DNA from 3 places in the Nitrospirillum amazonense genome. Region 3 is predicted to be linked to each of the others. Evidence: riboswitches for the same ligand, from Rfam matches in the RefSeq annotation. Region 3 holds a riboswitch; each other region holds the start of a gene.
What was found. Region 3 has a riboswitch for S-adenosylmethionine ahead of P5F91_RS02450 (hypothetical protein). Riboswitches for the same ligand answer to the same signal wherever they lie in the genome.
Positions count from the first base shown of each region.

Region 1 (10,254 bases), on a different contig from region 3:
ATCCACCGAACGCACCGCGTGGCCGACCTTCAGCCCCATGTCCCACAGCAGGTAGAGGACGTATTCCACCACTTGCTCGATGCGCGGCGTGCGTTTGTAGGGCAGCAGGAACAACAGGTCGACGTCGGAGAAGGGCGCCATCTCCTTGCGGCCGTAGCCGCCGGTGGCCACCACGGCGAACTGCTCACCGCGCGTCGGGCCGGCGGTGGGGAAGACGCGGTGCAGGGCAAAGTCGGCCAGCGACACGACGATGGCGTCGGTCAGGGCCGTGGCCTCGCGCAGGCAAACCTCCCCCCGGCCGCCATTTTCCAGCCGGCGGCGGATGAGGGCACGGCCCTGGTCCAGCGTCTGGCGCATCAGGGCCAGGATGCCGGCGCGCAGGGCGTCCGGCCGCAGGTTGCCATCCGCCAAGTTGGCCATACGAGTGGTCAGCACCTCGGCCGTGGGCAGTGCCTCCGGCAAGGCGGCGTCATCCAGCGGGGTCGGGGCGGTTTTGGCGACAGGGGACATGGCGCGGCGAATCTCTGACAAAGCCCGGCGGTTCGGGCCGGCCGGGCGGGCACCATCCAGGGTCGGGGTACCAGCACCGCGGCTCCCGGGACGGACCGGGAGTATGGCACAAACTTTTTCCCACGCATCACCCCATGCGCGGCCCGATGCCTTCGCTAGCCGTTTGCCCCCGGACTCCTTTCCGGGCCCAGCCTTTTTCTCGTCGATCACCGCGGCGTCATCGGTTCCCGATGTGCCCCCACCCCTGCCCATATGTCCCATGGCGGCCTCCCGGATATTGTTGTTCCGTTTTCAGGCTTCAGGCTGACTTGGTCCTGACGCGCGCCCCTCCCTGTCTTCGGGCGCACGCTTTACGCCGGTTTATCCCGCCCCCTCCATGCCCCGGCGCGGCAGCAGTCGCGGCACCAGCGACAAACGGCGGGCGTTGGCCGAGGCGGCGCGGTGGATGGGCGCGAGGCCCAGACCGCCCAGGCGACTGGTGGCATGGCTGAAACGGGTGAAGGCGCCGGTGGCGGCGCGCAGGGTGGAGGTGACCAGGCGGCGCTCCGCCGTCACCCAGTCCCCGGGATGCCAGGATGACCAGGCGGCGCGGGCGAATTCACCCAGCGCGTCGACCTGATGGTCGCGCCAGCGCCACCATGCGTCGTGGAAGGCGCGCATGCCCCCCACCAGGGCCAAGGCGGAGTCCGTGAAGGCCTCGACCTTTTCGCGGCCCATGCGTTCGAATTCGGGATTGGTGCCCAGCGCCACCGGGTCGCCACCGGTCTGGGCCAGCAGGCCCAGCCGCGCGGTGATGGTGTGGGCGGAGGCGAAGGCGGTCTCATGCACCCGGGTCGCCACCCGGTCCAGTTCCACCTGGGCCCGTTTCAAATGCATGGCCTCCGGCGTGCCGGGAATGACCATGCCGATGCGCCCCTTGCCCGCCCTTTTGGCCGGACGCGGGGCGGTGGGGTAAGGGATATGCCGATCCGGCATGGTGAGCGCTCCCTTATGTTGCGCCGCGATAGTGCGCTGCAACATTATGGGAAACGCTTCGCCGCGTCCATAAAGTAAGTGGGAACCGGCCCTCGATCCAAAGTCTAAGGACCGCTACGGGGTAGAGTATCGGCCGCCCGGTGTAAGGGCGGCACGGGGCAAAACCCGCACCGCCGCCCACTTGGGCAGTACCTCAGCCGACAGCGGCGGCCAGACCGGCGGCCAGATCGTCGCGCAGGTCGTCCGCGTCCTCCAGTCCCACGGAGAAACGCAGGGTGCCGGGGCTGATGCCCACCTTGGCCTTTTCCTCATCGGTCAGGCGCTGGTGGGTGGTGGTGGCGTTGTGGGTGATCAGGCTCTTGGCGTCGCCCAGGTTGTTGGAGATCTTGATGATCTTCAGCGCGTTCAGCAGGCGGAACGCCGCCGCCTTCCCGCCCCTGACGTCGAAGGTGACCAGGGTGCCGCCGGCCTTCATCTGGCGCATGGCCAGTTCATGCTGCGGGTGGCTGGGCAAGCCGGGGTACAGCACCGTCTCCACCGCCGGGTGGCTTTCCAGGAATTGGGCCAGCGCCAGGGCAGAGGCGGCCTGAGCGTTGACGCGCAGTTCCAGCGTCTCCAGGCCCTTCAGCAGCACCCAGGCGTTGAAGGGGCTCATGGACGGGCCGGTGTGACGCAGGACGGGGGAGATCAGGGCCGCCACCTCGTCATCGCACAGCACGGCACCGCCCAGGCAGCGGCCCTGGCCATCGATATGCTTGGTGGCGGAATAGACGACCACGTCGGCGCCCATGTCCTTGGGGCGCTGCAGCACCGGGGTGGCGAAGACGTTGTCGACCACCACGCGGGCACCGGCCTTGTGCGCCAGGTCGGCCACGGCCGCCACGTCCACCACCTGCATGGTGGGGTTGCTGGGGCTTTCCAGGAAGACGACGGTGGCCGGGGTGGACAGGGCTTCTTCCCACTGCTTCAGGTCGGTGCCCTCCACGAGGGTGCACTGGATGCCGTAGCGCGGTGCCAGATCCTTGATGATGTAGAGACAGGAGCCGAACAGCGCGTGCGGCGCCACCACCCGGTCACCGGCCTTCAGCAGGCCCATGACCGCCAGGTTGACGGCCGCCATGCCGCTGGCCGTGGCGATACAGCGGGCAAACCCCTCATAGCCGGCCAGCCGTTCCTCCAGCATGGCCACGGTGGGGTTGCGGAAGCGGGAATAGACGAAGCGCGAGCCGTCGTTGACGAAGGCGGCCTCGGCCTCCTCGGCACTGCCGTAGATGAAACCCGAGGTGAGGAACAGGGCTTCGGAGGTTTCCTCGAAGCCGCTGCGGCGGGTGCCGCCGTGCACCAACTGGGTACGGGGGCGCAAGGTGGCCGGGGAACTGGGATTGTCAGGCGTCTGGCCCATGGCCGTCACTCCGATAAGGCAACCGCGACCGGCAAAGGGCGGCAGCGTGGTCGGTGTACCTTATGTACGGCCCGACCTTTTAGCAGCTTATTTAGCGTGGCCTGCAAGCCGGTCAGCAAATCACCACGTGGATCGGTTTTAGGCCCGCCTCTGGGCAAGCGTCAACGGCCACCTTGTCATCGCGACAATGCGCCGGGCGGCTTGGCGCACGGTCCAGGGAACGGCCGGGGCGGCGGCCGATTACACCAGCAGGACGCGGTTTGCCTGGGGCGTCTGGAAGCGCCCCGGGGGCACTGGGGCCATAATGCCCGGTTGCCGGCCGGCCGCTTCCGTGCTAGTCCCGCGCGCGTCAGTCCGCGTCGGCGGAATAGCTGATTTGCTTTTACCGGGAGTCCCAGACCTATGTCCGATGAGACCAGCCTGAACGGCGCCGCCCCCAATGGGAGCACCGACGGCGGCAATGGCGCCACCGCCACTGAAGGCGCCGGCATGCTGCCGCTGGTGGTCAATGCCCAGTACGTCCGGGATCTGTCGTTCGAGAACCCGAACGCCCCCGCCAGCCTGATGAACGCCCAGCAGCCCAAGGTCGACCTGCAGGTCGATGTGCAGGCCCGCAACGTGGCGGAGAACGTGCACGAGGTGGCGCTGAACATCCGTGCCGAGGCCAGCCACGAAGGCCGCACCGCCTTCATCGTCGAGCTGTCGTACGCCGGCATCTTCTCCATGCCGCCCATGCCGCTGGACCAGACCCGCGCCGTGCTGCTGATCGAGGCGCCGCGCCTGCTGTTCCCCTTCGCCCGTTCCATCGTGTCGGATGCCGTTCGCGATGGCGGCTTCCCGCCGCTGATGCTGCAGCCCCTGGACTTCGTGGATCTCTATCGCCGCCAGGTGCTGGCGTCGGAGAAGCCGGAAGACATGGCCCAGGCCTGATCCCAAGGCCAGTCACTGACCAGGAGAGCCGCCCGGCGCCCCACGGCCCGGGCGGTTTTCTTTTGGGCTTTCAGCCGCGCGCGGCGCGAATAAGCGCGTCCACCGTCACGGCGTCGGCGCCGGCGGGTACGGCCACCAGGGGCAGGCCGTAAGCGCCCAGGCTGGACAGGGTTTCGGCCGTGCCGGCCACCACATCCCAATCGCTGGTGCTGGCCTTCAGCGCGCCGTGCGCCTCGCGCGCCGTGGCGGCCAGCGTCACCTCCAGCCCCAGGGTTTCCAAGGCGCCGGCCAGACGGGCCAGCGCGCCACCAACCAGCAGAACCCGGAGCGTGGAGACGGGGCGCTTGCGCGGCACCCTGGCCACCAGTTGCCGCGCCTCTTCCGCCGCGGCCAGGATACGGGCGGCGAAGTCCTGTTCCTGTCCGCCGGCGGGCAGGTCCGCCGCCAGCAGGGTGGAATAGCCGTGGATGGCCGTCAGCAGGTTGTTGAGGTCATGCAGGAAGGTGGCGGGAACCAGCCGGCCATCGGCATCCCCCTTGCCGTCAGCTGGCAATACCCATCTCCACCGCGCGCATCACCGCCTGGGTGCGGTTCTTGGCGCCCAGCTTGCGGCAGATGCCCCGCACGTGCAGCTTCACCGTCACTTCTTCCAGTTCCAGCGAACGCGCGATCTCCTTATTGGAGCGGCCTTGCAGAAGGTAGTCCAGCACCTCGCGCTCACGCCGGGTGAAGCTGGCGCCGTCGGCCGTGTCGGCGGTGTTGACGTCGGCCGGGATGAAGCGCTCTCCCGCCAGCATGGTCTGGATGGCGGACAGCAATTCCGTGGCACTCAGGGTCTTGGGCAGGAAACCGACGGCACCCCGGGTAAAGGCGCCCCGGATCTCATCCGGCCGGGCCAGGCCCGACATCAGCGCCACCTTCAGCAGGGGGAATTCGGTGCGCACGCGCTGCAGGCCGTCCAGTCCGTTCATCCCCGGCATGCGCAGGTCCAGGATCAGCAGGTCGATGGCCTTGTCCTGCCGCAGGGCGGCGACGGCCTCGTCCACGCTGGCGGCCCCTACGACGACCGCGCCCGGCGCCTGTCTTTCGATGTGAGAAGACAACGCGTCGCGCACCAGACCATGGTCATCGGCAATCAATAAGCGCATGTGAGACGACCCCCGCGGTTGCTCTATCCAAAAGGATAGACCAATAACCCCTGCTATTTGAACCTTTTTTCAGCGTCGGCAAGGGTTGCGCAAGCAGAAATTTCTTATCGAACGTAATGGAATGTGACCAGTTCTCAATTAAGCCGATGAAACCACGGAAAACCGTGGATCTTGGTTAATGCGCAGTTCATTTCCAAAACAGTGTTTTTACTGATAATAAAAAATGGTGCCATCGCACAGCAATGGCACCCTTGATATCAATACTGGAATTCTTCTTACTGGTTCATGCTCTCGAAGAATTCGGAATTCTGCTTGCTCTGCTTGAGCTTGTCGATCAGGAATTCCACCGCATCGGTGGCACCCATCGGGTTCAAGATACGGCGTAGGATCCACATCTTGGCCATGGTGCCCTTTTCCACCAGCAGCTCTTCCTTGCGGGTGCCCGACTTCTGGATGTCGATAGCCGGGAAGACGCGCTTGTCCGACAGCTTGCGGTCCAGGACGATTTCCGAGTTACCGGTGCCCTTGAACTCTTCGAAGATGACCTCGTCCATGCGCGAGCCGGTGTCGATCAACGCGGTGGCGATGATGGTCAGGCTGCCACCTTCCTCGATGTTGCGGGCGGCGCCGAAGAAGCGCTTGGGCCGCTGCAAGGCGTTTGCGTCCACACCGCCGGTCAGCACCTTGCCGGAAGACGGCACTACGGTGTTGTAGGCGCGGGCCAGGCGGGTGATGCTGTCCAGCAGGATGACAACGTCGCGCTTATGCTCGACCAAGCGCTTGGCCTTCTCCAGCACCATTTCCGTCACCTGGACGTGGCGGGTCGCCGGCTCGTCAAAGGTGGAGCTGATGACCTCGCCCCGGACGGAGCGGGCCATGTCGGTCACTTCTTCCGGACGCTCATCGATCAGCAGGACGATGAGGTAGACCTCGGGGTGGTTGGTGGCGATGGAGTGGGCGATGTTCTGCAACATCACCGTCTTGCCGGTGCGGGGCGGCGCCACGATCAGGGCGCGCTGGCCCTTGCCCAGCGGGGCCACCAGGTCGATGACCCGGGTGGTCATGTCCTTCTTGTTGCGGACCGGATCCTCGATTTCCAGTTTCAGCCGCTCTTCCGGATAGAGCGGGGTCAGGTTGTCGAAGTTGATGCGGTGACGCACCTTGTCGGGGTGGTCGAAGTTGATCGAGCCGACCTTCAGCAGGGCGAAGTAGCGCTCACCGTCCTTGGGCGAGCGGATCTGGCCTTCCACCGTGTCGCCGGTGCGCAGGCCGAAGCGGCGCACCTGGCTGGGACTGACGTAGATGTCGTCGGGGCCCGGCAGATAGTTGCTCTCGGGCGAGCGCAGGAAACCGAAGCCGTCCTGCAGAACCTCCAGCACGCCTTCGCCGAAGATCGGGACGTCGTTTTCGGCCAGCTGCTTCAGGATGGCGAACATCATGTCCTGCTTGCGCAGGGTGCCCGCGTTCTCGATCTGCAGCTCTTCCGCGAACGCCAGCAGCTCGGCGGGCGACTTGGCCTTTAACTCTTGGAGATTCATCTTCGTCCTGTCGAGAGCCCTGGGAATGATGACGACGGCTTGGCCGCCGGTCCCGGACTCATGGAATAGGGTGTGTAGGGTGGAAGGATGGCATCACCGGGGAAAAAGGACGGCGACACCGGGAGGGGAAGTTCGGGGAAATTGGCCTCACTGCGCCCATCCCGGGGAGGGGGGCGGGGATGCCTCACGAGTCAGGCGCCCGGATGACGAGGCGACTCGAAATCATCCCGACGTTACGGGCCTTGACCTGTTTCAGGATTAGTACAGGACCCGAGCCCAAGTCAAAGCAAAAAGACCCGAATCCCCAGGGCGCATTCGACCTAGGGCTAAATATCCCAGGTATACGCTGGAACTTAAACGCGCCGCTAACGGGCCGCACCCGTCATGGCCGGTCAGAACGGCCTGACGATGACCAGGATGACGATCAGGATCATCAGCAGGGTCGGCACCTCATTGGCCACGCGGAAGAAGCGCGGGGATTTGGTGTTGCGATCCTCCGCGAAGGCGCGGCGCCAGCGGGCCATGGCCATGTGCATGACGGTCATCAGCACCACCAGCGACAGCTTCGCGTGCAGCCAGCCCGCCCCCTTCAGCAGCCCTGGATCCAGGGTGATCATGGCCAGGCCGCAAGCCCAGGTCAGAATCATGGCCGGGTTCATGATGACACGCAGCAGACGCCGCTCCATGACCTTGAAGGTTTCCGACTGGGCGGATCCGGCGGGCGCGTCGCAGTGGTAGACGAACAGCCGGGGCAGGTAGAACAGCCCCGCCATCCAGGAAATGACGGCGATGACGTGGATGGCCTTGATCCAGAGGTACATGGGGATGCGCCCTGCCCTGTCTTTGAGGTCTTGGCGCCCCTTATGCCCCCGAGGCGGGCTGGGGGCAACCGGCTTTGCCGGCCGGACAGAGGCGCAGGCCGGTGCCGCACATCACCGGCCCGCCGGCGGTGCGGATCAGCGCCTGACGCACCAAGCCAGCCAAACCCAGGATGAAGGACGGTTCCACGCCCACCGCCGGTACGCGCACGAAGTAGGGAACGCCCACCTCCTTCGCCAGGTGGCGGTACTCATGCTCGATCTCCACCAAGGTTTCGGAGTGTTCGGAAACGAAGGCGATGGGGACCACCACCACCGGCACCCTGTCCTGGCCAGCGCGGCGGATCTCCTCATCCGTGGAGGGGCCGATCCACTTCATGGGGCCGACCCGGCTCTGGTAGCAGGAGACCCAATCGAGGTTCTCGACGCGCAGGGACTTCACCACCGCCTGGGCCGTGCGCTCGCACTGAAACTGATAGGGATCCCCGCCCTTCACCACCTTCTCCGGCAGGCCATGGGCGGAGAACAGGACGCGCGGCTTGCCATGGGGGGCGGCCTCTTCCAGGCCGGCGCGGATCAGCTTGGCCACGGCGGCGACGAAGCCCGGCTCATCCGGGTAGCAGCAGATGGAGCGTGAGGGTGCCGTCAGGCCCGCCGCCTTGGCGGCCCGCTGCCAATCCTTCAGGCTGGAGGCCGTGGTGGTGGTGGAGAACTGGGGGTAGAGGGGCAGCAGTACCAGCTCATCCGGTTCCCAATCCTTCACGTCATGCGCCACGGCGTCGCTGAAGGGGTGCCAATAGCGCATGCTGACGAACACCCGCACCGTGCCCGCGTCCCACAGCTGCTGCTCCAGCGCCTGGGCCTGAGCCAGGGTGTTGGGCAGCAGGGGCGAACCGCCACCTAGGGTCTGGTAGATGCCCTGGGCAACCTTGTCCCGCCGGCTGGAGATCAGGTGCGCCACCAGCTGGCGGAAAGGGGCGGGCAGACCAATGATGGCCGGATCGCGGAACAGGTTGTAGAGGAAGGGCCGCACCGCCTCCAGCCTGTCCGGCCCGCCGAGATTGAACAGGACGACGGCGATGCGGCGGGCGCGGGCGGCCTTGGGCGCCGCCGGGGTGTCGGGCGTGATCTCAGGAAGGGGCAGCGGGCTCATGGGGGCTCGGTAGCGGTCGGCGGGTCGTGTCGGCGCGGGCGGATACGGTCGCCCGCGCGCCTCGGATCATCGTACGAAACAGATCATCCCTGATTTAAGGACGGCCATTCCTGGATCAAGCGGGCCAGTTCCGCGACATGCTCGGGTGGGGTCTGCTGCACAATGCCGTGGCCCAGGTTGAAGATGAAGGGTCCCTTGCCCAGTGTCGACAGGATGTCCGTGGCGGCATGGTGCAGCGCGTCGCCGCCGGCCACCAGGGCCAGGGGATCCAGGTTGCCCTGGACGGGCACGCGGCTCTGCAGGGCGCTGGCGGCCCAGTCCGGCGGAACACTGGTGTCGAGGCTGACGGCGTCCACCCCCGTCTGCTCCACATACGCCTGGATACCGATCCCCGCCCCCCGCGGAAAGCCGATGACGGGCACCCCCGGATGCCTGTCCTTCAGAGCCTGCACGATGGTCCGGGTGGGGGCGATGGACCAGCGGGCGAATTCCGCCGGAGCCAGCGCACCGGCCCAGCTGTCGAACAGCTGCACCACCTCCGCACCCGCCCGGATCTGGGCAGACAGGTGGGTGACGGTGGTCTCGACCAGCAAATCGATCAGGCGCTGAAATCCCGCCGGATCCCGGTAAGCCCAGCCCTTGGCGTGCAGGAACTCCTTGGAGCCGGCCCCCTCAACCATATAGGTCGCGACGGTCCAGGGGCTGCCCGCGAAACCGATGAGCGTCACCGGATCCGGCAACGCCGCCCGGATACGCCGGACAGCCTCATAGACCGGTTCCGCCCACTCTTCCAGGCGGGCGACGTCCAGGCGATCCAGCCCGGCCTGGTCGCGGATGGGATCCAGGCGCGGCCCCTCCCCTTCGGCGAACCACACCTTCTGCCCCAGGGCGTGCGGCAGGATCAGGATGTCGGAAAACAGGATGGCGGCATCCATGCCATAGCGCCGGATGGGCTGCAGCGTCACTTCGGTCGCCAGATCCGGCTTCAGGCACAGGTCCAGGAAGCCGCCGGCCTGGGCCCGCACCTCACGGTATTCGGGCAGGTAGCGGCCGGCCTGGCGCATCAGCCAGAAGGGCGGACGGGGGGCGGTCTCACCCTTCAGGGTACGCAGCAGCAGGCGGTCCGGCCGGCTTTGGGGCTGGATCTGGGACAAGGCGGTCTCCATAGGGGCGCCGGCGCGATGGCGGCCGGGCCCGACGTTTTCCCACAGGCCCCTTTTTCTACTCTGATCTAATTTGAAAAAGGAATGGGGTGGTAGTTGGCCCTGTGGATAACGGGAATTCAAGATCATCCGTATTTCATACACAGCGTTCACGGGATCCCGCGCCGGCTCTTCAGGATGTGGATGATGCTGCGGGGTTTCTGGCCAGACCTTTGGAATGTTATAGATTCCATCAGGTCTGGGAATCCTGGGGATAAGTGGGCGGCGCCGGTCATCGCCCCCCGTTGTTCCAAGAGGTGACGGACCTTTATCCCGATGCGGGATTCCCTCTGCGTGGGATTCCAGGAAGCCTGTATGGAAAGGAAATGGGATCCCGGAACGACGGATTTTTCCCGGATTGTCCGCCGGTTTTCCCCAGATTCAGTTCACAGGCATTCAGTCCATAGGTATCCAGTCCGCATCTTCCCAGACCATCCCCATGTCCGTTGCCGGAGCGACGCCCTTGCCCCAGACGCCCCAAACCAAGGAATTCCACCTGCACCTGGTGTCCGACGCCACCGGCGAGACCATCAATTCCGTGGCGCGCGCCTGCGTCTCGCAGTTCGACCATGTCGAAC
Region 1 covers NZ_JARPAF010000002.1:334,647-344,900, forward strand. The annotation lists gene P5F91_RS07590 ([protein-PII] uridylyltransferase) at 1-510, opposite strand, end outside; gene P5F91_RS07595 (hypothetical protein) at 871-1,485, opposite strand; gene metZ (O-succinylhomoserine sulfhydrylase) at 1,679-2,887, opposite strand; SAM riboswitch at 2,947-3,024, opposite strand; gene secB (protein-export chaperone SecB) at 3,290-3,817, shown strand; gene P5F91_RS07610 (hypothetical protein) at 3,888-4,370, opposite strand; gene P5F91_RS07615 (response regulator transcription factor) at 4,360-4,965, opposite strand; gene rho (transcription termination factor Rho) at 5,241-6,503, opposite strand; gene hemJ (protoporphyrinogen oxidase HemJ) at 6,896-7,324, opposite strand; gene hemH (ferrochelatase) at 7,365-8,474, opposite strand; gene hemE (uroporphyrinogen decarboxylase) at 8,558-9,619, opposite strand; gene P5F91_RS07640 (pyruvate, water dikinase regulatory protein) at 10,116-10,254, shown strand, end outside.
Region 1: another riboswitch for S-adenosylmethionine. It lies ahead of metZ (O-succinylhomoserine sulfhydrylase); the one in region 3 lies ahead of P5F91_RS02450 (hypothetical protein).

Region 2 (10,254 bases), on a different contig from region 3:
ATTTCGACGGCCGCGGCTGCGCCATCAGCCAGGCCAGCGCCTCGCTGATGACCGAGACGCTGAAGGGCAAGACGGAAGCGGAGGCCGAGGCGCTGTTTGGCCACTTCCATGACATGTGCACCAAGGACGACCATGAACACACCGACCACGGGCACCTGGACCCGGAGGCGGTGGAGAAGCTGGACGTGCTGTCGGGCGTGCGGGAATTCCCCATGCGTGTGAAGTGCGCGACCCTGGCCTGGCACACCATGCACGCCGCCCTCGAGGGCGATGAGAAGACGACGACGGAGTGAGCGAGATGTCTGGAGCCGAACGACCCATCGCGCCGGATGTTACGCTGCAGGCGCCGGCCACCATCCCGGATGAGGACAAGCTGCCCCCGGACGCCCCTCTGGCGGACCGCGTGACGGAGGCGCTGAAGACCGTCTACGACCCGGAAATCCCAGTAAACATCTATGAGCTGGGCCTGATCTACCGCTGCGACATCGACGCGGAAGGCCAGGTCGAGATCGACATGACCCTGACCGCCCCCGGCTGCCCCGTGGCGGGCGAGATGCCGGGCCAGGTGCAGGGCGTCGTCGGCAGCGTCGATGGGGTCAAGGACGTGACCGTGAACCTGGTGTGGGAACCTGCCTGGAACCCCAGCCTGATGTCCGACGAGGCGCGCGTCGCCCTCAATATGTTCTGACGTGTGGAGAGAATCATGAGCCGCATGGAACGCCCGAAAGCGATGAGCCTGACCGACGCCGCCGCGACCCGCGTCAAGGAGATCATGGCCCAGCGCGAGACGCCGGCCGTGGGACTGCGCGTCGGCGTGAAGGCGCGCGGCTGCTCCGGCCTCAGCTATTTCGTCGAATACGCCGACGCCAAGAAGCCCTTCGAGGAAGTGGTGGAGGAGAAGGGTGTCACCCTGCTGCTCGACCCTGCCTCCACCATGTTCCTGCTGGGCACGGAGATGGACTACAAGGAAGACAAGTTCCAGTCGGGCTTCGTCTTCACCAACCCGAATGAGAAGGGCCGCTGCGGCTGCGGCGAGAGCTTCACGGTCTGATTTTTCTGCGTGCTGTCGTGCAGGGACGCTGGCACGACGGCGAAGCCGTCCTCAGGGCTGGTTGGCGCTGCCCAGATTGCTGACGGCCATATCCAGCTCGCCCAGGTCGATGGCCGCCATCTCGACCATGACATAGGAAGCGGGCGGGAAACGGGCCATCAGCTTGTTGCGGAAGTCGCGGGGACCGGCGGCGTAGCCGTGGACGACACGGGCGCCGCTCTTGCCGCCGCCCAGGCCCGTCACCAGGCTGATCCGCGCCTCGAACAGGGTGTCGCCCTGCGACCAGGCCTGGGAGAACAGGTTCAGGTGGCGCGGAATCACCTGCTGCAGCGTGCCACGTCGGGCCTCGACATCGCGGGCGCGGGTGGCAATCTCTTCCAGCTCCCCATCCAGGTCCTGCAGCGCCGTGCGCAGTTCCCCTTCCTGCAGGCGGGCCTGGCGCAGGCTGGCGGCCGCCTTGTTGCGCTCCTCCACCGCGGCGCTGACCCGCCGCTCGGTCTTGCGCACCTCGGTGATCAGCCGCTTCAGCGACCAGGCCATGATGGCGCCGCCCACCGCCAAGGCGCAGACGTGGCCGGGGCTGGGGTTGGCGTAGGCTTCCGCCAGGGCGTCGGACAGCATCATGGGACAGGGTTCCTCGAGGGGTCTCTTCAGCTCGGCCGCACAACCCCGCGCTGCGCGCCGGGGGGGCTCGAGCCCTGGACTTGCCGCACGTTGGTGACGCTGTAGCCGTCGGCCAGGGCGAATTCCTGCTGCAGGGCGGTGCGGGCCTCCATCTCCGTGCGGGCCCAGACGCGGGCACGGTGCAGGTGACGCCACAGCGGGCAGATCGATTCCATGCCCGCGACCACGCCGTTGGTCAGCGCGCTGTTGCTGATGTCGGCGGAATAGAGCGCCAGGCCGCTGGCCGAGGGGCCGCCCAGGTCATGCCAGACCTCCACCCGCCGCCGCTCAAACTCCTCACATTCCTTTTCCAGGCGCTGGAGGTTGCTGGTCTCGCGAAAGCGCAGGGCAATGCGCGCGTCGCGCACCCGGGCGGTGTCCCGGTTGGCCGCCGTCACCTTTTCCGCCGTGCGCCGGATCTGCTCGATTTCCTTTTTCACCTTGGCGTGGCGGGCGATCATCTCATAGACGTCGTTGATGACCAGACGCAGCAGTTCCAGCAGCACTACCCCCGCCAGGATGGCGCCCACGATGGTTATGATCACCAGATCCGGTTTCTCGATGTGCACCAGCGCCTCGGCTTTCGGGGGATGAACGGTCGCGCTATCGCATGGAAGTCCACTTCAAGGTTGTACGGTCAATTAGCCGTTAACGGGCCCTAAATCCGAAATTTTAAATAAAATCTTCCGTATAGGGCCCATCACAACTTGTCAGGAGAGATTTACGCGGCGGCCGCGTGGGCCACGTCGCGGATGTCGGCCACCAGTTGGTCCACGCGTTCCGGCTGGGTATCCCAGGCGAACATGAAGCGGGCGCCGCCGCCGATGAAGGTGTAGAAGCGCCAGCCGCGCGCCCGCAGGCCCTCCAGCACCGCCGCCGGGGCCATCAGGAACACGGCGTTGGCCTGGACCGGAAACAGGGGCGCCACGCCCGGCACCCCCACCAGGCCCGCCGCCAGACGCTGGGCCCCCGCGTTGGCATGGGCGGCGTTGCGCAGCCAGGCGCCGTTTTCCAGCATGCGCACCCACGGGGCGGACAGGAAGCGCATCTTGGACGCCAACTGGCCCGCCTGCTTGCAGCGATAATCGAAATCCTCCGCCAGGGCCCTGTCGAAGAACAGGATGGCCTCGCCCACCGCCATGCCGTTCTTGGTGCCGCCGAAGCACAGCACGTCCACCCCCGACTTCCAGGTCATCTCCGCCGGCGAACAGCCCAGGCTGGCGCAAGCGTTGGCGAAGCGGGCGCCATCCATGTGCAAACGCAGGCCCAGGTCGCGGCAGACGGCGGAGATGGCGCGGATCTCATCCAGGCTGTAGACCTGCCCGGTCTCTGTCGGTTGGGTGATGGTGACGGCGCGGGGCTTGGGGAAATGAATGTCCGACCGGCCGGTGGCCAGCGCCCGGATGGCATCCGGCGTCAGCTTGCCGTCCGCCGTCTGCGCCACCAGCAGCTTGGACCCGTTGGAGAAGAACTCCGGCGCGCCGCATTCATCCGTCTCCACATGGGCGGAGGCCGAGCAGATGACGCTGTGATAGGACTGGCACAGCGAGGCCAGGGCCAGCGAGTTGGCCGCCGTGCCGTTGAAGGCGAAGAACACGTCGCAGGGGGTGCCGAACAGCTGGCGGAAGGCGTCGGCGGCCTTCGCCGTCCACACATCCTCGCCATAGGCGGCAGCGTGGCCGCTGTTGGCCTCCGCCATGGCGGCCCAGGCTTCCGGACAGACACCGGAATAATTGTCGCTGGCGAACTGCTGAGCGGCGAATTGGGCGGGTAGCGTGTCAGTGGTCATGGGGAACGCAGCCTTCATGGTCTCAAGTCTCGACCAAGAGCGAAACGGACTCACGTGGCTGCTTCCCGTTCATTGCCGGATCGGCCACATCCTTCCCCTCTGGGGGAAGCGCCACCTTGCCGGGTAAGCAGGTTGGCGTTGAGCGTCAGCCCAACTCTTGATGCACGGGGCAGAGGGATAACCGTTGGCGACGGCGGGCGCAAGCCCCCTGAGGCCGGTGCGGTGTCATGGGTGACCTTCGGCGCGGGACCGCCGGGACCGGCTGCCGGCGACGGCGGTCTCAGCCGCCAGCCGCAGCGGGGGTCATGCCCATGCCGCGTGGCACGCCCCGCGTGGCGGCGGGTGGGCGCACCGGCAGGGGCTTGGGCCCGGCGGGAACCGGCGGTTCCACCGCCGCCCCCTCATCCGCCACGTGGCTCCCCATCAGGTCACCAAGGGGCTCATCCTCCGCCGGCGGTTCCACCGGCGCGGCACCGTCAACGGCGGGCCCCTCGTCACCCAGCGAGATGGGCAGCACGCTGCTGATGATATAGCCGCCCTCACTGGCAAGGCGGTTGGTGACCAGCGCGCGGAAGTCGGCCTCCGTCGGGGCGTAGCCGTGCACCACCCCGGCCTCGGCCATGCCACCCACGGCGCGGCCCACATGGCGGGGCGCCACCACGTTGCGCAGGTGCGCCTCATACAGGTGGTCACCCTGCGCCCACTCAAGGGAGACCAGGTTCAGCGGCCGGGGCGTAGCCTGGCGCAGCACCGCCATGCGGTTCTGCACCTCATCCGTCCTGCGCGCGATCTCGCGCAGCGCCTCCTCCCCCTCCTCCAGGGCTTGAAGCAGCTGCTCCTCCTGCTGGCGGGCGACGCGCAGGTCGGCGGCGGCCTCGTTCTTTTCGTCCACCGTGGCGGCGATGCGCCTTTCCGTTTCCCGGATCTTGAACAGGATGCGGCGGACGGAGAAGGCCAGGAAGGCCCCGCCGATGGCCAGGATGATGAACACCATGAAGTTGAGGTTGCTGTAACCGCCCGTCATCAGCGCACCATGCGCCGGTGCGGTCGCACCAGGCGGGACTGCGCCGCCGACCGGCCGGCGGCCGCCGCCTCCGCCACCGCCTTGAAGCCCTGGGCGGCGCGCAGATTGTTGACGGTGAAACCATCCTTGGGACTGAAGGCCAGCAGCAGGCGGGATCGGGCCTGCCGCTCATTCCCCGCCCATACCCGGACACGGTGGGTGTAGCGCCAGAGGGGACAGATCTCCTCCATCCCCGCCGCCGCCCGTTCCATCAGGCTGCGGCTGTTCAGGTCCGCCAGGTAAAGCTGGTCGTCCAGGGTGGCGTCCCCCACCTCATGCCACACCTCCACCCGCCGCCGCTCCAGTTCCTCGCACTCCTGTTCCATGCGGTGCAGGATGGTGTTGAGGCGGAAGCGTTCGGCGTTGCGCCGGTCGCGCAGGGCGGCATTGGCCCGGTTGGTCGCCCACAGGTTTTCCGTGGTGCGGCGCGTCTGCTGGATCTCATACTTGATGCGACGGTATTTCGCCGCCCATTCGTAGATGTCCACGATCACCAGGCGCAGCACTTCCAGCAGCGCGATGGCGGCCACAACGGCGCCCGCGACCGACAATACCACCAGATCCGACTGGACGACCTGCACGGGGACCTACCCTGACTTACCTCTCCCGCTCATGTCCGAACGATACAGCCTAAGGCCGTAGTCGGCCTGCCCAAAATACCCGCCTAAGTCATCTGGACAGGCCCCCTGCCCAACCGGGGAGGGCAGATGCATGAGGTCCCCACCGGCATCCGCCGGATGCCCCGTCGCCCCCTTATCGCGCCCCGGGGGCAAAGGGGGGGTTGGCGTGGCGCGGCGCCCTCCCCTATCCTGGCCGCCAACCATAATTCCAACGGAAACCCACCCCATGGACAGCCGCCTCGACACGGCCACGCCCCACGCCATCCACCTTCGCGATTACGCCCCGCCGGCGTGGCTGATCGACACCGTGGATCTGCATGTCGATTTGCGGGAGGAGGCGGCCACCATCCGCTCCACCCTGACCGTGCGGCGCAACCCGGCCTCGGGGCCGGCCTCGGGGCCCGCCTCGGGGAATGCCGCCGCCGCGCTGGACCTGGACGGCCAGGAACTGGAACTGCTGGCCGTGCGCGTGGACAACCGCCTGCTGGGGCCCGACGATTACACCCTGACGCCGGAACGGCTGACCCTGGCCGGTCTCGCCGACCACGCCACGGTGGAGATCACCACCCGCACCCGGCCGCAGGACAACACGGCGCTGGAGGGGCTGTACAAGTCATCCGGCAACTACTGCACCCAGTGCGAGGCGGAAGGCTTCCGCAAGATCACCTATTTCCTGGACCGCCCGGACGTGATGGCGCGCTACACCACCACCATCGAGGCGGAGCGGGCGCGCTATCCCGTGCTGCTGTCCAACGGCAACCTGACGGCCAGCGGCGACAGCGCGACCGAGGCCGGGCGCCATTGGGCGCGGTGGGAGGATCCCTGGCCCAAGCCCTGCTACCTGTTCGCGCTGGTGGCCGGCACGCTGGTGCATATCGAGGACCGCTTCACCACCCGCTCCGGCCGCGAGGTGGCGCTGCGCATCTATGTCGAGCCGGGAAATGAGGCCAAGTGCGGCCACGCCATGGAGTCCCTGAAGAAATCCATGAAATGGGATGAGGACGTCTATGGCCTGGAGTACGACCTGGACATCTTCAACATCGTCGCCGTGTCCGACTTCAACATGGGGGCGATGGAGAACAAGAGCCTGAACGTCTTCAACACCAAGTACATCCTTGCCCAGCCGGAGACAGCCACCGACACCGACTTCCTCGGCATCGAGACGGTGGTGGCGCATGAGTACTTCCATAACTGGACGGGCAACCGCGTCACCTGCCGCGACTGGTTCCAGCTGAGCCTGAAGGAAGGCCTGACCGTCTTCCGCGACCAGGAATTCTCCGCCGACATGAACTCCGCGCCGGTGAAGCGCATCCAGGACGTGCAGCGCCTGCGCCAGGTGCAGTTCAACGAGGACGCCGGCCCCACCGCCCACTCCGTGCGGCCGGAAAGCTATATCGAGATCAGCAACTTCTACACGCCCACCGTCTACGAGAAGGGCGCGGAGGTGCTGCGCATGTACCGCACCCTGCTGGGCCACGCGGGATATCGCAAGGGTATCGACCTGTATTTCGCCCGCCATGACGGCCAGGCGGTGACGACGGACGACTTCCTGGCCGCCATGGTGGAGGCCAACGGCCAAAAGCCCACCGACCCGCTGTGGGCGCAGTTCCAGCGCTGGTATTCCCAGGCCGGCACGCCGGTAGTGTCGGGCGAGGGCCGGCACGATGCCGCCGCCGGCACCTACACACTGACCTTGCGCCAGACGGTGCCGGCCACGCCGGGTCAGCCGGACAAGCTTCCCCAGGTCATCCCCGTGGCCCTGGGCCTGGTGGGCCCGGACGGCAGGGATATGCCCCTCACTCTCCAGGGCGAAACCGAAACCGGCGCCACCACCCGCACCCTGGCCCTGACGGAAGCAGAACAGAGCTTCACCTTCACCGGCGTGGCCAACGCGCCGGTACCGTCGCTGCTGCGCGGCTTCTCCGCCCCGGTGCGGTTGGACTTCAAGCAGGATGACGCGGCGCTGACCTTCCTCATGGCCCACGACAGCGACGCCTTCAACCGGTGGGAGGCCGGGCAGACCCTGGCCACCCGCCTGATCCTGGCCGATGTCGACGCGCGCGCCCAGGGCGCCGAAGCCACCGTGCCCCGGGCCTATATCGATGCCACGGCCCAGACCCTGGCGCGGGCGGGGGAGGACCGGGCATTCGCCGCTCTGGCCTTGGCCCTGCCGACGGAGGGCTATCTGGGCCAGCAGCGTGCCACCGTGGACGTGGATGGCATCCATGCCGCCCGCCTGGCCTTGCGCCGCACCCTGGCGCGCGAGCTGAACGGCGCCTTCCGCAAAGCCTATGATGGCAACCGCACCGATGGCGCCTTCACCATCACGCCCGACGCCATGGGCCGCCGCGCGCTCAAGAACGCGGCGCTGGCCTACCTGATGGCGCTGGACGACGCCCCGGCGCGCGCCCTGTGCCTGGCGCAATACCAGGGCGCCACCACCATGACGGATGCCATCGCGGCGCTGGCGCTGATCGCCGACAGCGCCATGGATGAGCGGGCGGGCTGCCTGGCGGACTTCGCCGACCGCTGGAAGCATGAGGCGCTGGTGATGGACAAGTGGTTCGCGGTGCAGGCGCTGAGCGATCGGCCGGACACGCTGGACCGGGTGCGGGGCCTGATGGACCATCCGTCCTTCTCCATCCGCAACCCCAACAAGGTCTACGCCCTGGTGGGCAGCTTCGCCGCCAACCCGTCCAAGTTCCACGCCGCCGACGGCAGCGGCTACGCCTTCCTGGCCGACACGGTGCTGACGCTGGACAAGCTGAACCCCCAGGTGGCCAGCCGCATGGTGAAGCCATTGGCCCGCTGGCGCCCCTATGACGCCGGCCGGCAGGAACACGCCAAGGCGGCGCTGGAGCGCATCGTGGGAACCGCCGGCCTGTCGCGTGATGTCTATGAGATTGCGTCGAAGAGTTTGGCTGGGTAAATAGACAAATAAAAACAGCGCCGCGCCACAATACTGGCGCGGCGTTTCTTCTCATTTCTGAATTCACAGACCCTTATATTGACTATATAAGGCTAATATTAATTTACCCCTCACGACGGTCATCATGACATTCCTGAAAATGAATAGGCCGACACGGCTCTCTTTTTTTATCCTGCCCCTGTTGGCCGGCTGCGTGCCCTTCAGCAGCAGCGAAGCGGTGAAGGCCCTGCCCGTCACGCTGGCGCATGACAGCTACGTCTCCGACATCGAGATCAAGGCCCTGCCCCCCGACGCCACGCCCGAGTTCAAGGCCAAGCTGGAACTGGCCTTGCGTACCGAGCTGACCAAGTGCGCCAAGGGCAGCCATCCCCTGCGCGTGGAGGCCCGTGTCGCCCGCTTCAATGGTGAGAACGCCGGACGGGCCCTGCTGCTGGGCGATTCCAACATCGTCCGTGGTTCCGTCCAGCTGTTCGATCCGGCCAACGGCGCCTTGGTGGGCGACTATGATGTCAACCGTTCAGTGGGCGGCGGTGGCGTGCTGGGGGCCATCGGCCTCAGCGGCGCTGAAGGTCAGATGGCCCAGGCCTTCGCCAACCAGGTCTGCGACCAGGCCTTCAAGGCCGAGACGAAGCCGCAGAGCCACTGAGCCAGGAAGGCGGTCGGGGCGGCGAACGCTCGTCCGCCGCCCTCCGCCGTCATCAGCTTGTTGGGCCACCGGCGGCAGCCGGCGCCGCTACCACTGGCGACTGCTTACCGGTCAGCGTGGCCACGAAGGCAGGGTCGGCGAACATCTTGGCCAGAGCGTCATTCAGCGCGCTGGCAACAGTTTCCGCCGCGTTGGAGCCATTGGCCATCAAGATGGTCTTCTTCGCCGTGCCAGCATAGGTCTGGGTGAAGACGGGCGCCCCCGCGCCGGTCCCCACCGAAACCGTCAGGTTGACGTCGCCGTTGGCCGTGCCGGAAAACACGCCGGCACCGTACTGGTTGTAGAATTGGTTGATGGAAACGGTGAGGGGACGACCGCCCGCCTGAACATGAAAGCCGCGCGCCTCCAACTCGACCTTCAGCGCGTCGGTCACGATGGTCGGCACGTCTTTGTCGGAACGGATGGCCGCCATTTCAGTGCCGAAGCCATTGATCTTGGCGGAGATGCGATTGCGGTCGGAGGTGCGCGCGTCCACCACGGTCAGGCCCACCGGCTTGGCATCGGCGACGACCTCAGCCTTGGTGGGAACGTACTTCACGGTCGCGACGTCTTCGGATAGCGCGCAACCGGCCAGCATGGAAACCGCCGCGAACGCGGCGACAATCCTGATCATCAACTTACCCCCATGTCTTATGTGTATCGTCTGCGACGATCCACTCTAGTTCTTCAGGGGTATGTCAAAGCGATGATCTCGAGCAATATTGCGTTACATTAATGTATTAATATTCGCGTCGCCGGCAAAGCGGCTACAAGGGTAGTGAAGCTCGGTAGGCCATTGTTCATACGGCTGAAAACGCTCGCTACTCGGAGCTGGCTCCGCCCGACACGTCCACATCTCGGCCAGACCGCGTCAGAATGACGCACCTCGAGGCTTTCTCCGCCCTGGCCCTAGTGAGCCAACAGCACCGGCAGGGTGGCGTTGTAAAGCACATGGCGGGTAACGCCACCCAGGATCATCTCCCGCAGGCGGCTGTGACCGTAGCCGCCCAGCACCATCAGATCGGCACCCGTGTCCGCCGCGGCCGCCAGCAGCAAGGCGCCCACCGACCGGCCCTCCGCCATGGGCTGGCGCACCTGGGCCTTGATGCCGTGCCACGCGAGATAACCGGCCAGGTCGCGACCAGCGGCGCCCTCGGTCTTGTCCGTCTCGACCGCGATGACGGTCACCGCCTCCGCCGCCTTCAGCAGGGGCAAGGACTGGGCCACGGCCTGGGTCGATTCGCGGCTGCCGTTCCAGGCGAGAAGGACGCGGCGGCCCAGGCCCTTTTCCGCCCGGAAGGCAGGCGGCACGATCAACAGGGGCCGGGCGCTGGCCAGCAGGATGGCCTCCAGCATCAGCAGGGCCTCACCCCCCACCGTCTCGCCCACCTGCGCCATGACGCTGATGTCCGCCAGGCGGGCCTCGGCCACGGCCACATCCTCCTGGCTGCCCA
Region 2 covers NZ_JARPAF010000002.1:1,018,870-1,029,123, reverse strand. The annotation lists gene sufU (Fe-S cluster assembly sulfur transfer protein SufU) at 1-293, shown strand, start outside; gene P5F91_RS10825 (SUF system Fe-S cluster assembly protein) at 299-688, shown strand; gene P5F91_RS10820 (HesB/IscA family protein) at 704-1,051, shown strand; gene P5F91_RS10815 (hypothetical protein) at 1,103-1,675, opposite strand; gene P5F91_RS10810 (hypothetical protein) at 1,702-2,259, opposite strand; gene P5F91_RS10805 (threonine aldolase family protein) at 2,436-3,503, opposite strand; SAM-I-IV-variant riboswitch at 3,562-3,672, opposite strand; gene P5F91_RS10800 (hypothetical protein) at 3,784-4,527, opposite strand; gene P5F91_RS10795 (hypothetical protein) at 4,527-5,147, opposite strand; gene pepN (aminopeptidase N) at 5,413-8,115, shown strand; gene P5F91_RS10785 (hypothetical protein) at 8,255-8,761, shown strand; gene P5F91_RS10780 (YajG family lipoprotein) at 8,814-9,434, opposite strand; gene P5F91_RS10775 (universal stress protein) at 9,710-10,254, opposite strand, start outside.
Region 2: another riboswitch for S-adenosylmethionine. It lies ahead of P5F91_RS10805 (threonine aldolase family protein); the one in region 3 lies ahead of P5F91_RS02450 (hypothetical protein).

Region 3 (10,254 bases):
AAGCCCAGGGCATAGAGCGGTACCGCCACCAGGAAGGCTACGGCCGGCACCAGCGGATAGGCGGCTTTGCGCGCGCTGCCCAGCCGGTCGGCCAGGGCGCCGCCGGCCCAGATGCCCAACGTGCCGGCCACCAGGCTGCCGACGCCCAGCAGCAGCGACACGTCCTTCAGCGCCATGCCGTGCATGCGCGCCAGGAAGGCCGGCATCCAGAACGCCAGCCCATACCCCAGGACGGAGCAGGAGGCGGCACCGGCCGACAGCAGCCAGAACGACGGCTTGGTACACAGAATGGACAGCACGGCCCGCAGCGGCACCGGGGCGCCCGCGTTCTTCACGGCGTCGAACGCGCCGCGCACCGGCTCGCGCACGCAAACCAGGAAGATGGGCGTCATGATCAGGCCGGCGATGCCGCAGACGGTGAAGGCCAGGCGCCAGTTCACGGCCGTGGCGATATAGCCGCCAAGCAGGATGCCCAGGGCGCTGCCAAAGGGGATGCCGAAGGAATAGACGGCCAGGGCGCGGGCGCGCTGGTGCTTGGGGAAATAGTCGCTGATCAGGGAATAGGCGGGGGCCACGCCGCCGGCCTCGCCCACGCCCACGCCCATGCGGCACAGGAACAGTTGCCAGAACAGGCCCACCTGGCCGGTGAGTGCCGTAAAGCCGCTCCACAGCGCCAGCGACACGGCCATGATGCGCACCCGGCTCATGCGGTCGGCCAATCGGGCGATGGGGATGGCGAGGAAGGTGTAGAACAGGGCGAAGGCCGGCCCGCCCAGCCAGCCCAGCTGCGTATCGGTCAGCCCCAGCTCCGTCTTGATGGGCACGGCCAGGATGCTGAGGATCTGCCGGTCCACGAAGTTCAGGGTGTAGACCACGAACAGCGCCGCCATCACCAGGACGCGGTATCCCGGCCGTACCAGTGCGGTCGTCGGCGTGGCGGTCGTCTCGGTCATCGTGCTCTCGCTCATGGGTGATCCTGGCTGATCTCTAGCATGGAGCGGCGGGCGGAACCGCTGATCTGGACCCGCCCGCCGAGGCGCCGGCCGCGCCGGTATCAGAAATGCAAGCCGATGGTGCCGGTGATGGTGCGCGGCGGGCCGTAATAGGCGGCGAAGGAATTGGCATAGGTGGCGCCGCCGAAGGGATAGCCGCCCACGCGGTACCGCTCATCCGTCAGGTTCTTGGCATGCAGGCCCACCTGCCAATGATCATCGGCGGAGGTCCAGATAAAGTTGAGGTCCAGCAAGGTGTAGCCCGGCTGATCCAGGATGCTGGCGGTGTCGTACAGCTGGGTGAAGCTGCGATAGGACACGCTGGCCGAGGAATTCAGGGTGCTCTTGTCATCGAAGGGCAGCAGGTAGGACAGGGTAAAGCCGGTGGTCCATTTGGGGGTGTTCTGGAAGCCGCGGGTGTTGGCCACGTCCACGTACTGCCTGCTGGTCAGGTCGTAGGACAGGAACTTGTCGAACTGCGCCAGGGTGTAGCCGACATTGGCCTGGGCGGTCAGCTGGCGGGTCAGCTTTGCCACGGCCTCGAACTCCAGGCCGTAGATATGGCTGGCGCCGGCGTTGTCGACGAAGCTGGCGATACCGGTGGCGGTGGGCACCTGGGTCGTCACCTGCTGGCCGCTATAGTCGGCGTAGAAGCCGGCCAGGTTCAGCGTCAGGCGCCGATCCAGATAGTCCCCCTTCAGGCCCACCTCATAGCTATCGACCGTCTCGGGGTTATAGCCCTTGACCGTGTCGGGGGTGAGCACGGCGTCGCCGCGCATGTCGAAGCCACCGGACTTGAAGCCCTTGGAGTAGGAGACATAGCCGGTCACGTCCGGCGTCAGCTTATAGCTGACGCTGGCGCGCGGCGTGAATTCACCGAAGCTGCGGTCGTTGGTGTAGTTGGTGCGGATGGAGAAGGGCGCCTGCTGCTTGCCACCGAACATGGGGCTGCGGATGCCCAGGTAATAGGCGCGATAGACGCTGCCGGTCTTGTCGTCGTTGGTGTAGCGCCCGCCCAGCGAGACCTTCAGGTCATCGGTGATGTCGTAGCTGAGGTCGGTGAAGCCGGCGATGCTCTTGGTCTTGACCGAACCAGACGTCAGGATGCTGAGGCCCAGGTTCTGCACATCGGTGTCGAAGGCGCCGGCGGCGGTCGCGTCCATATAATAGATGCCGGCCACGCCCTGCAGCCGTTCGCCGGTGTAAACGGCCTGAACCTCCTGGCTGAACTGGTGGTCCTTGTACCAGGCGGGCACGTCCAGATAGGGCTGGGGCAGGTTGTCGAAGTCGATGTTGGTCTGGGTGTAGCCGTCGCGGTAGGCGCTGATGGCCTTCAGCAGCCACTGGTCTGACAGCTGCCATTCGGCCGTCAGCGACATGCCCCGGTTGGTCACGAAGTTGTGGTCGCCAACGCCGGCCATGGTGTCGTAGTCGTCGGCCAGGGGAGCGGCGCCGGCCGGTGTCGCCGTTTCGCGGTGGCCGCTCTTGGCGTTGGACATGTCATTGGTCTGGTCGGCCGCCACCTTGATGGTGAATTTCTCGGTGGGCTTGAATTCCGCACTGATGCGGCCGGCTACCACGTCCTTATTGTACTGGTCGGCGCCGGTGTAGAGGTTGTGGCCGTAGCCGTCATGGCGGTAGATGGCCACGGCACCGCCGATGGCGAATTTCTCGCTGAGCGGCGTGCTGCCGGACAGGATGACGTTGTGCTCGTTATAGCTGCCGATCTCCACCCGCGCATTGGCGGTGGGCTGGTCGGTCATGTCGCGGGTTACATACTTGATGGCGCCGCCGATGGTGTTGCGGCCGTACAGCGTGCCCTGTGGTCCGCGCAGCACCTCGATGCGGCTGACGTCGTAGATGTCCAGCACGGCACCTTGCGGCCGGGCGACGTACACATCGTCGACGTACAGGCCCACGCCGGGCTCGAAACCCCACAGCGGGTCCTGCTGGCCCACGCCGCGGATGAAGGCGATGAGGGTGGAGTTGGAGCCGCGCGCCACCTGCACCGTGGTATTGGGTGACTTGTATTCTAGGTCGGTCAGGTTGACGGAGCCCTGGGCCTGCAACTGGTCGGCGGAAATGGCGGTGACCGCCACCGGCACATCCTTCAGGTTTTCCGCCCGGCGGCGGGCCGTCACCACTACCTCTTGCAGCACGTCGCTGTCGGTGGCGGGATCGGCGGCCTGTTGCGCCCACGCCGCATCCCCCAGCATCAGACCCGCGACCGAAACGCCCAACAACCAGCGTGCAGCCTTGCTCATTCCCTTTGCCCTCCCGTCTATGGCCCTGTTCATGGGCCCGTTCTTTCGTCCGTTGATTGCCGTTCCCCACCCGCTCCCTCAGGGCGGCAGGCCGGCGGCGAAGCCGGTGATGATCTCGTTGAAGCGCTGCGGCTCCTCCAGATGCGGCGCATGGCCGGAGGCGGCGAAGGTGACCTGCCGCGCCCGGGGCAGGGCCGTCGCCAGCCAATCGGCCGTGCCGGCGGGATAGAGCTGGCTCAGGCCCCCGCGCAGGATCAGCGTGGGCAAGTCCAACTGGCCCAGGTCGGCCCGGAAGTCCTGGGCCAGCAGGTCCAGCCATAGGGCGGCCATGGCTTCGGCATCGCATCGCGCAACCTCTCCCTCCACCCAGCGGCGCAGGTCGGTGTGCAGGCTGCCGGCGGCGAAGATGCGCCGGGCGATGCGCGGCGCGAAGGCCGCCCAGTCGGTTGCCAGTAGGCGGGCGGCTTGTGGCCCGCGCGCCTGGACCGCCCCCCGCAGGCCCCAGGGCCAGCTGGCGTCGTTGCACAGGCGCGGGCTCATATCCACCACCACCAGGCCGGCCACCCGCTCCCGGGCGCCGTCCAGCAGAGCGCGCCACGCCACCATGGCCCCCATGGACCAGCCGACCAGCAGGGTACCCCGCAGGTCCAGGGCGTTCAGCAGGGCACGCAGCGCATCCGCCTGGTCTCGCACGGTGGGGTGGGGGGCTGGGGTGGCGCCGTGGCCGGGCAGGTCCGGCACCAGCACCTGGAACGAGGCGGCCAGGTCCGTAAGCTGGGGCGCGAAGAAGCCGCCATGGGTGGCCCAGCCGTGCAGCAGCACCAGAGGGCGGCCCTTGCCAGCCAGACGATAGGCCATCAGGCCCCCGTCAGCCGGTAGCAGCGGGCGTGAGTCTTCCCCGCGTGGCCGGGTCCCGGCCTGTCGCCCCAGTTCGTGCATCGGTGTTTTCCGCGCTTCGTGGTATCCACCGACGGTAGCGTCGGCGGATCATCCTCCCGCCGTCATGCTTGCCGTAAGATGAAAGTTGAGTCAACGTTCAAGTTCCGAAAAGCGAGAGAGGGAGGTTGGGGCATGGCGCGTTCACCCGAGGCGGCGAAGCGGGCTGTCGGCGATGGCGAAACCGATGCCATGACGCAGGGCGGTGGGGTCGAGGGCGCTGAGACCGAGGCGGCGCCTGGGGAAGCGGCCGCCGATAAAACGCCGCGGACCGAGCGGGGTAAGCGTACTTTGCGCAAACTGCTGGACGCCGCCGCCCTGGAATTCGGTGAGCGCGGCTTCCACGAGGCGTCGGTCAGCGGCATCACCCAGCGCGCGGCTGTGGCCCTGGGCACCTTCTACACCTACTTCGACAGCAAGGAATCGCTATTCCGCGCGCTGGTGGAGGATATGGGCGCGCTGACCCGCCGCTGGATCGCGGAGCGGGTGGCCCACGCGCCTGACCGGCTGACGGCGGAACGCCTGGGCCTGGAGGCGTTCATCGAGTTCGTGCGCGCGCACCGCAACCTCTACCGCATCGTGATGGAGGCGCAGTTCGTTGCCGAGGATGCCTACCGGCGCTACTATCAGGTGTTCGCCGACGGCTATATCAACAATTTGGAGTCGGCCAAGAAACGGGGGGAAATCCGCGAGGGCGACGTGGAGGTGCGGGCCTGGGCCTTGATCGGCGTCAGCGTCTTCATCGGCCAGCGCTACGCCGTCTGGGGCGATGACCGCCCGGCGGCGGAAGTCGCGGCGGAGGCGGCCGACTTCATCGCCCGGGGGCTGAAGCCGTAAGTAACCAAGCCTTAAGTCGCCTGGATCATTTCTGAACCGGAACGATGAGGGAGCGGGGCGCTTGGCGCCGAACCATGTGGGATCTGTTCGACCTGACGGCGCAGCGCGCCCGGCTGTCGCCGGACCGCAGGGCCCTGGTGGACCTGACCGCGGTTGGGTCCGCTGCCGGGGCGCTGACCTATGCCGGCCTGGACGATCGCGCCGCGCGTGCCGCCAGCCTGCTGGCCGCCCTGGGCGCCGAACCCGGTGACAGGGTGGCGGTGCTGTGCCGCAACCGACCAGACTTCTTCACGCTGCTGTTCGCTTGCGCCAAGCTGGGCTGCCTGCTGGTGCCGTTGAATTGGCGCATGCCGGCGGCGGAACTGGCTCCCGTGCTGGCCGATTGCCAACCCCGGCTGCTGTTCCATGGGGCCGAGGACAGGGCCACGGCCCAAGCCCTGGCCGGCGGGCTGGCCCATGTCGATCTGGCCCATGTCGATGTGGACGATGATTTCGAGGACCGGGTGGCGAAGCAGCCGCCGTTGCCCTGCCGCGAAGTCTGGCCGGCCGACGATGTCTGGTACCTGCTCTACACCTCCGGCACGACCGGTGAGCCGAAGGCCGTGCTCTACACCTACGGCATGGCCATGGCGAACTACGTCAACCTGCGCCAGGGCGTGGATTTGTCGGAGAACGACCGCACCCTGAACTACCTGCCGCTGTTCCACACCGCCGGCATCAACCTGCACACTCTGCCGCTGCTGATGGCGGGGGGCGAGGTGCTGGTGCAGCCGCAATTCGACGCCGGCGCTGTCCTGGAGCTGATCGCCCAGGGCCGCATCACCACCTTCTTCGGCGTGCCCGCCGTCTATCGCCAGCTGGCCTTGCATCCCCGCTTCAGGACCACGGACTTGGGCGCCGTGCGGCGCTGGGCTTGCGGCGGCGCCCCGCTGGAGGATGCGCTGGCCCGCCGCTTCATTGAGCGCGGCGCGTTCGTGTGCAACGGCATGGGCATGACGGAGACAGGGCCCACCCTGTTCCTGAACGACCCGGCCGGGGCCGCCGCCAAGGTGGGCTCCATCGGCAAGCCGCAGATTCTATGCCGGGTGCGGGTGGTGGATGGGGCCGGGCGGGACGTGCCCGCCGGGCAAGTGGGTGAGGTGTGGGTGAAGGGGGCCGCGGTCACGCCGGGCTATTGGCGCCAGCCGGCGGCCACGGCCGCCGCCTTTTCCCCCGACGGTTGGCTACGCACCGGCGATTTGGTGCGCCAGGACGAGGACGGCTACTATTACCCCGTGGGGCGGTTGAAGGAGATGTTCATCTCGGGCGGGGAGAACGTCTATCCGGTGGAGGTGGAGAACGCCCTGCTGCGCCATCCCGGTGTGCTGGAGGTTGCGGTGGTGGCCGTGCCCGACCCGGTGTGGGGGGAGGTGGGGCATGCCCATGTCCGCGCCCAGCCCGGCACCGACATCGACAGCCTGGCCAGGCATTGCCGGGGGCTGCTGGCCGGCTACAAGGTGCCGCGCCGGTTCGTGCTGGTGGAGGATTTCCCCCGCACCGCCGCCGGCAAGATCCAGAAGCACCGCCTGGTGCCGCCGCCGGGCCTGGATCTGGCCTCGTGATCCTCACGCGCACCCTGAGCCAGGATGACTTCCACGCCTTCGCCCGGCTGTCGGGCGATGATAACCCCATTCATGTGGACCCGGACCATGCGGCCCGCACCCGCTTCGGCCGCACTGTGGCCCACGGCGCCCTGCTGTGCGCCCTGCTGCGCGGCCTGGCCGCCGACGCGCAGCCCGGCCAGCCCCTGGCCCGCTTGGCCGTGACCTTCCCCGCCCCCGCGTACGCGGACGAGGTGCTGACCTTCCGCGCCGATCCGCAAGACGGCGCCCACGTGCGTCTGGTGGCCCAGCGGCGGACGGACGGCCAGGTCGTGTGTGACGGCGTGGCCACCCTGGCGCCGCTGGCGCCGGATGAGGACTGGCGCGAGCCGCCGCCGGGCGCCGCCGCCCAGGTCACCCGCCTATACGCGGACCAGGATCTGGCGCTTTATGAACGCCTAACCGGCCATCGCCTGCGCGAGCCGCTGGTGCTGAGCCTCTTCTCCTTCCTGCTGGGCGTCCACCTGCCGGGGCCGGGCACCAACTACCTGAAGCAAGACACGGTGTTCTGGCGCCGGGTACCCTTGGATGCGGCGCTGTCCGCCACCGTGGCCATCACCCGCCTGCGGCCCGAAAAGCGGCTGGTGGACTTGGCCACGGTGTGCCGTATTCATGACAGTGGGCGGGACGGCGACATCGTCGCCACCGGCCGCGCCCTGGTTCTGGCGCCGCACTGGACGCCGGACGACTGGGGCCGTCATGCCCAAATGGCCGCTTGCCAGGGCTGACGGTTGCGGGTATCCACAACGCGCCGGTGTTCGTGCCGGCACTGTTGCATCAGGAGCGGGGCCGGCGTCCCGCACCAACCTGCCAGCCCAGGCAAGGTGGTTTCCGCGTCCGCGCGGAGATGTGGCGGCCCCCGGTTCCCGGGCGGCGGCAACCAAGTGGGTCGCAGCGTATGGTCGCATCATGCCGGATCCGCTCCGTTTGGAGTGGACATCCCGTGCATATTCCCGCCGCCTTCCCGCTAAGCACGCCCGGTACCATTGCGCAGGCGGAGGAAGAACCGCCGGCCCCGGTCTTGGGCACCGCCCCGGGCATCAGCAGCCATCCGGGGGATGCCGTACATCTGCTGCGGGAAGAGCGCATGCCCCTTGCTGGCGTGCCGGACTGTGTCGCCCGCACCTACGCCGTCATCCACCGTCACCACGGCGTGTACACCCATATCTACACGGTGCTGGAAAGCCGGCAGCATGTGCGCCGGGTGACCCATCTGCGGCGGGTCCTGGACGGCGAACAACTGGCAGCCGCCCGCGCCTGGGTTCTGGCCGGCCGCCACCTGGGGCGCCTGGCCTTTTGACGTCAGGGCTTTCTTGTCAGGTCTTGGGCATCGCCGGCTGCAGGTAGCGCAGCAGGACGATCATCTCGGCGGCGTAGCCGTCGATATCGGGGCCGGCGACACCGGGCGGGTCGTCCATGGCGTGCAGGATCTGCGCGCGCCCCTGCATCCAGGTGGACACGATTTGCGCCTGAAAGGGGGAGAGGGAGGCCTGCGGGCCCACCACGTAATCCAGCGCCGCGCGGATGCGGGAGCCGCGGCCCTGGCGGAAGGCCAGGTACAACGGCACGAGGCTGGCGTCCCGGCAGGCCTCCAGCGCGAAGTCGCCCATGGCGTGGGTGGTGTTGCGGCCGGCGATGCGCCCGCCCTCCACCGGGGTCAGCATGTTGTCGGCCACGGCCCGCAGGAAGATGTCCAGCGGTGGCGGTTCGCGATTCACCGCCGGGATTTCGCGCCGCAGCTCCTCATGGATGAACTGGAAGGCGCGGCGGATGATGTCGCCGCGCGAGCGGAAGTAATAGGTGGTGGAGGAGAGAGAGACGCCCGCCCGCTGCGCCACCGCGCGATGGGTCACGGCGGCCACGCCCTGGTCGATGATGGTGGCCACGGCGGCGGCGATGATGCGCCGTTCCGTCTCGCCCACCGGTTCACCGCCGCCGTCGCCCGTGCTGCCGGGACGGCGCAGGCGCTCATGCCACAGGGCGCCGCGGCCTTCTTCCGGTTCGCACAGGTGGCGGATGTTCTCCACAACCGATAGGGCGAGGCCCGATGCGCCGCCGGCCACCAGCAGGGTGGAGCGGTCGCCCACCAGATAATGGGTCATGATGTCGGCGATATGGATGGGCAGGCCGGCCAGTGCGAACAGGTCGCGATAGTGGCTGCGCCGCTCTTCATACCATTGCGTCAGGATGGGGCGCAGGGCGGGGGTATGGCGGGCCTGGTGGATCAGCTCGTACCATACCAACTCGATGGTGCCCTGGCGTGACGACAGGTCCAGCGCCTGCACCACCAGCGCATCGGCCAGGGCGTGGACGGGCAGGCCGCCATCGCCCAGCGATACCCGGAACTGTGCCCAAGCTTGACGGTCACGCTCTGCCGCGGCCAGGAACACCGCTTGGGTCAGGCGGTCTTTGTCGCCCAGGTGATAGGGGACGGCGCTGGTGGACAGGCCGGCGGCGGCGGCCAAGTTGCGGACGCTCAATGCCTTCAGGCCGCCCTGGGCCAGCAGGGTGTGCGCCTGGTCGATCAGCCGTTCCCGGGTGCTGTCCTGGGGCCGGCCGGCCGTGCGGGATGGGGCCGACCCTCCCGCCGCCGCCGGCGGAGAATCGGAAAGGGACGGGTCCAAGGAGGGGATCAGGCCGGGCTTCATGACCGCGCTTTTATCTGCCGAAGCGCACTGATAGTCCATCCCCGACACGACGGCAACGGCGCCGTGTCAGAATACGTCACAAAGGCCAGGAAGGACGCCCCGGCCCGCGGTCGCCCCGGCCGGCAGCAGGCGCCGCCAAGAGCAAGATACAATCAGCCATGATCGTATCTTGCCCTTAACCTATTCATAATAGAGCGGATTTACACGGTCAGGCGACCCCACCTGATCGCCTTCTGCTCTAGGGTTTTTCGGCCAGGTATGCGGCGCTGAAGGTTTTCTTGGCCTCGGCGATGGGGCGCAGGGTCGGATAGAATTGCACGAAAGTAGTGTTCACCGCCCCATGCTCCCGGTGGCAGCTGTAACAGCTCTGCTCCACCGGCAACTGCTCCGCGGGCCGGGGTGCCGCGTCGCCCGCGTCAAAGGAATAAAAGCCCCAGCCGTCGTCGTGGAAGCGGGCGGTGTCTTTCACATGAACCTCCAGCCCCATGACCTCCGACGTCTGGAAATGGCCGGACTTGTTGATGGAGCCTTTGTCCGCCGCGCCGCGCACCTCCAGCACGAAGGTGGTTTTCTCCGGCCAGGTGCCGGTCTGTTTGAAGGCCAGGTAGGCCTCGCGGTTCACGAAGACGTTGTCGAACATGGAATGGCCCATGCGCATGGCCGGGCCATAGGCCATGTCGATGCCGGTGGTGACATAGACCCATTCCCGGTAGTCGGCGGGGAAGGTCAGCCGATCGTCCTTGTCGAATTGCGGAACGAAGGGGGCAGGTTCGTCCGTGGCGGCGGACCCCGTCGCGGGGGTGAGCAGCAGGCAAAGCAGGGGCGTTGCCGCCGCGAGGCGGCGGGCAGGGGAAAACCAGGCCATGGGGCCCTCCGGTGGTTCAGGGTGGGATGAAACGGCTCAGCTGCTGCCGGCCGGGGAGAAATGCGCTTGATA
Region 3 covers NZ_JARPAF010000001.1:588,667-598,920, forward strand. The annotation lists gene P5F91_RS02420 (spinster family MFS transporter) at 1-968, opposite strand, end outside; gene P5F91_RS02425 (TonB-dependent receptor) at 1,055-3,256, opposite strand; gene P5F91_RS02430 (alpha/beta fold hydrolase) at 3,335-4,114, opposite strand; gene P5F91_RS02435 (TetR/AcrR family transcriptional regulator) at 4,328-5,029, shown strand; gene P5F91_RS02440 (AMP-binding protein) at 5,104-6,630, shown strand; gene P5F91_RS02445 (MaoC/PaaZ C-terminal domain-containing protein) at 6,627-7,397, shown strand; SAM-I-IV-variant riboswitch at 7,439-7,563, shown strand; gene P5F91_RS02450 (hypothetical protein) at 7,613-7,969, shown strand; gene P5F91_RS02455 (TetR/AcrR family transcriptional regulator) at 7,986-9,317, opposite strand; gene P5F91_RS02460 (cytochrome P460 family protein) at 9,556-10,182, opposite strand; gene P5F91_RS02465 (GlxA family transcriptional regulator) at 10,219-10,254, opposite strand, start outside.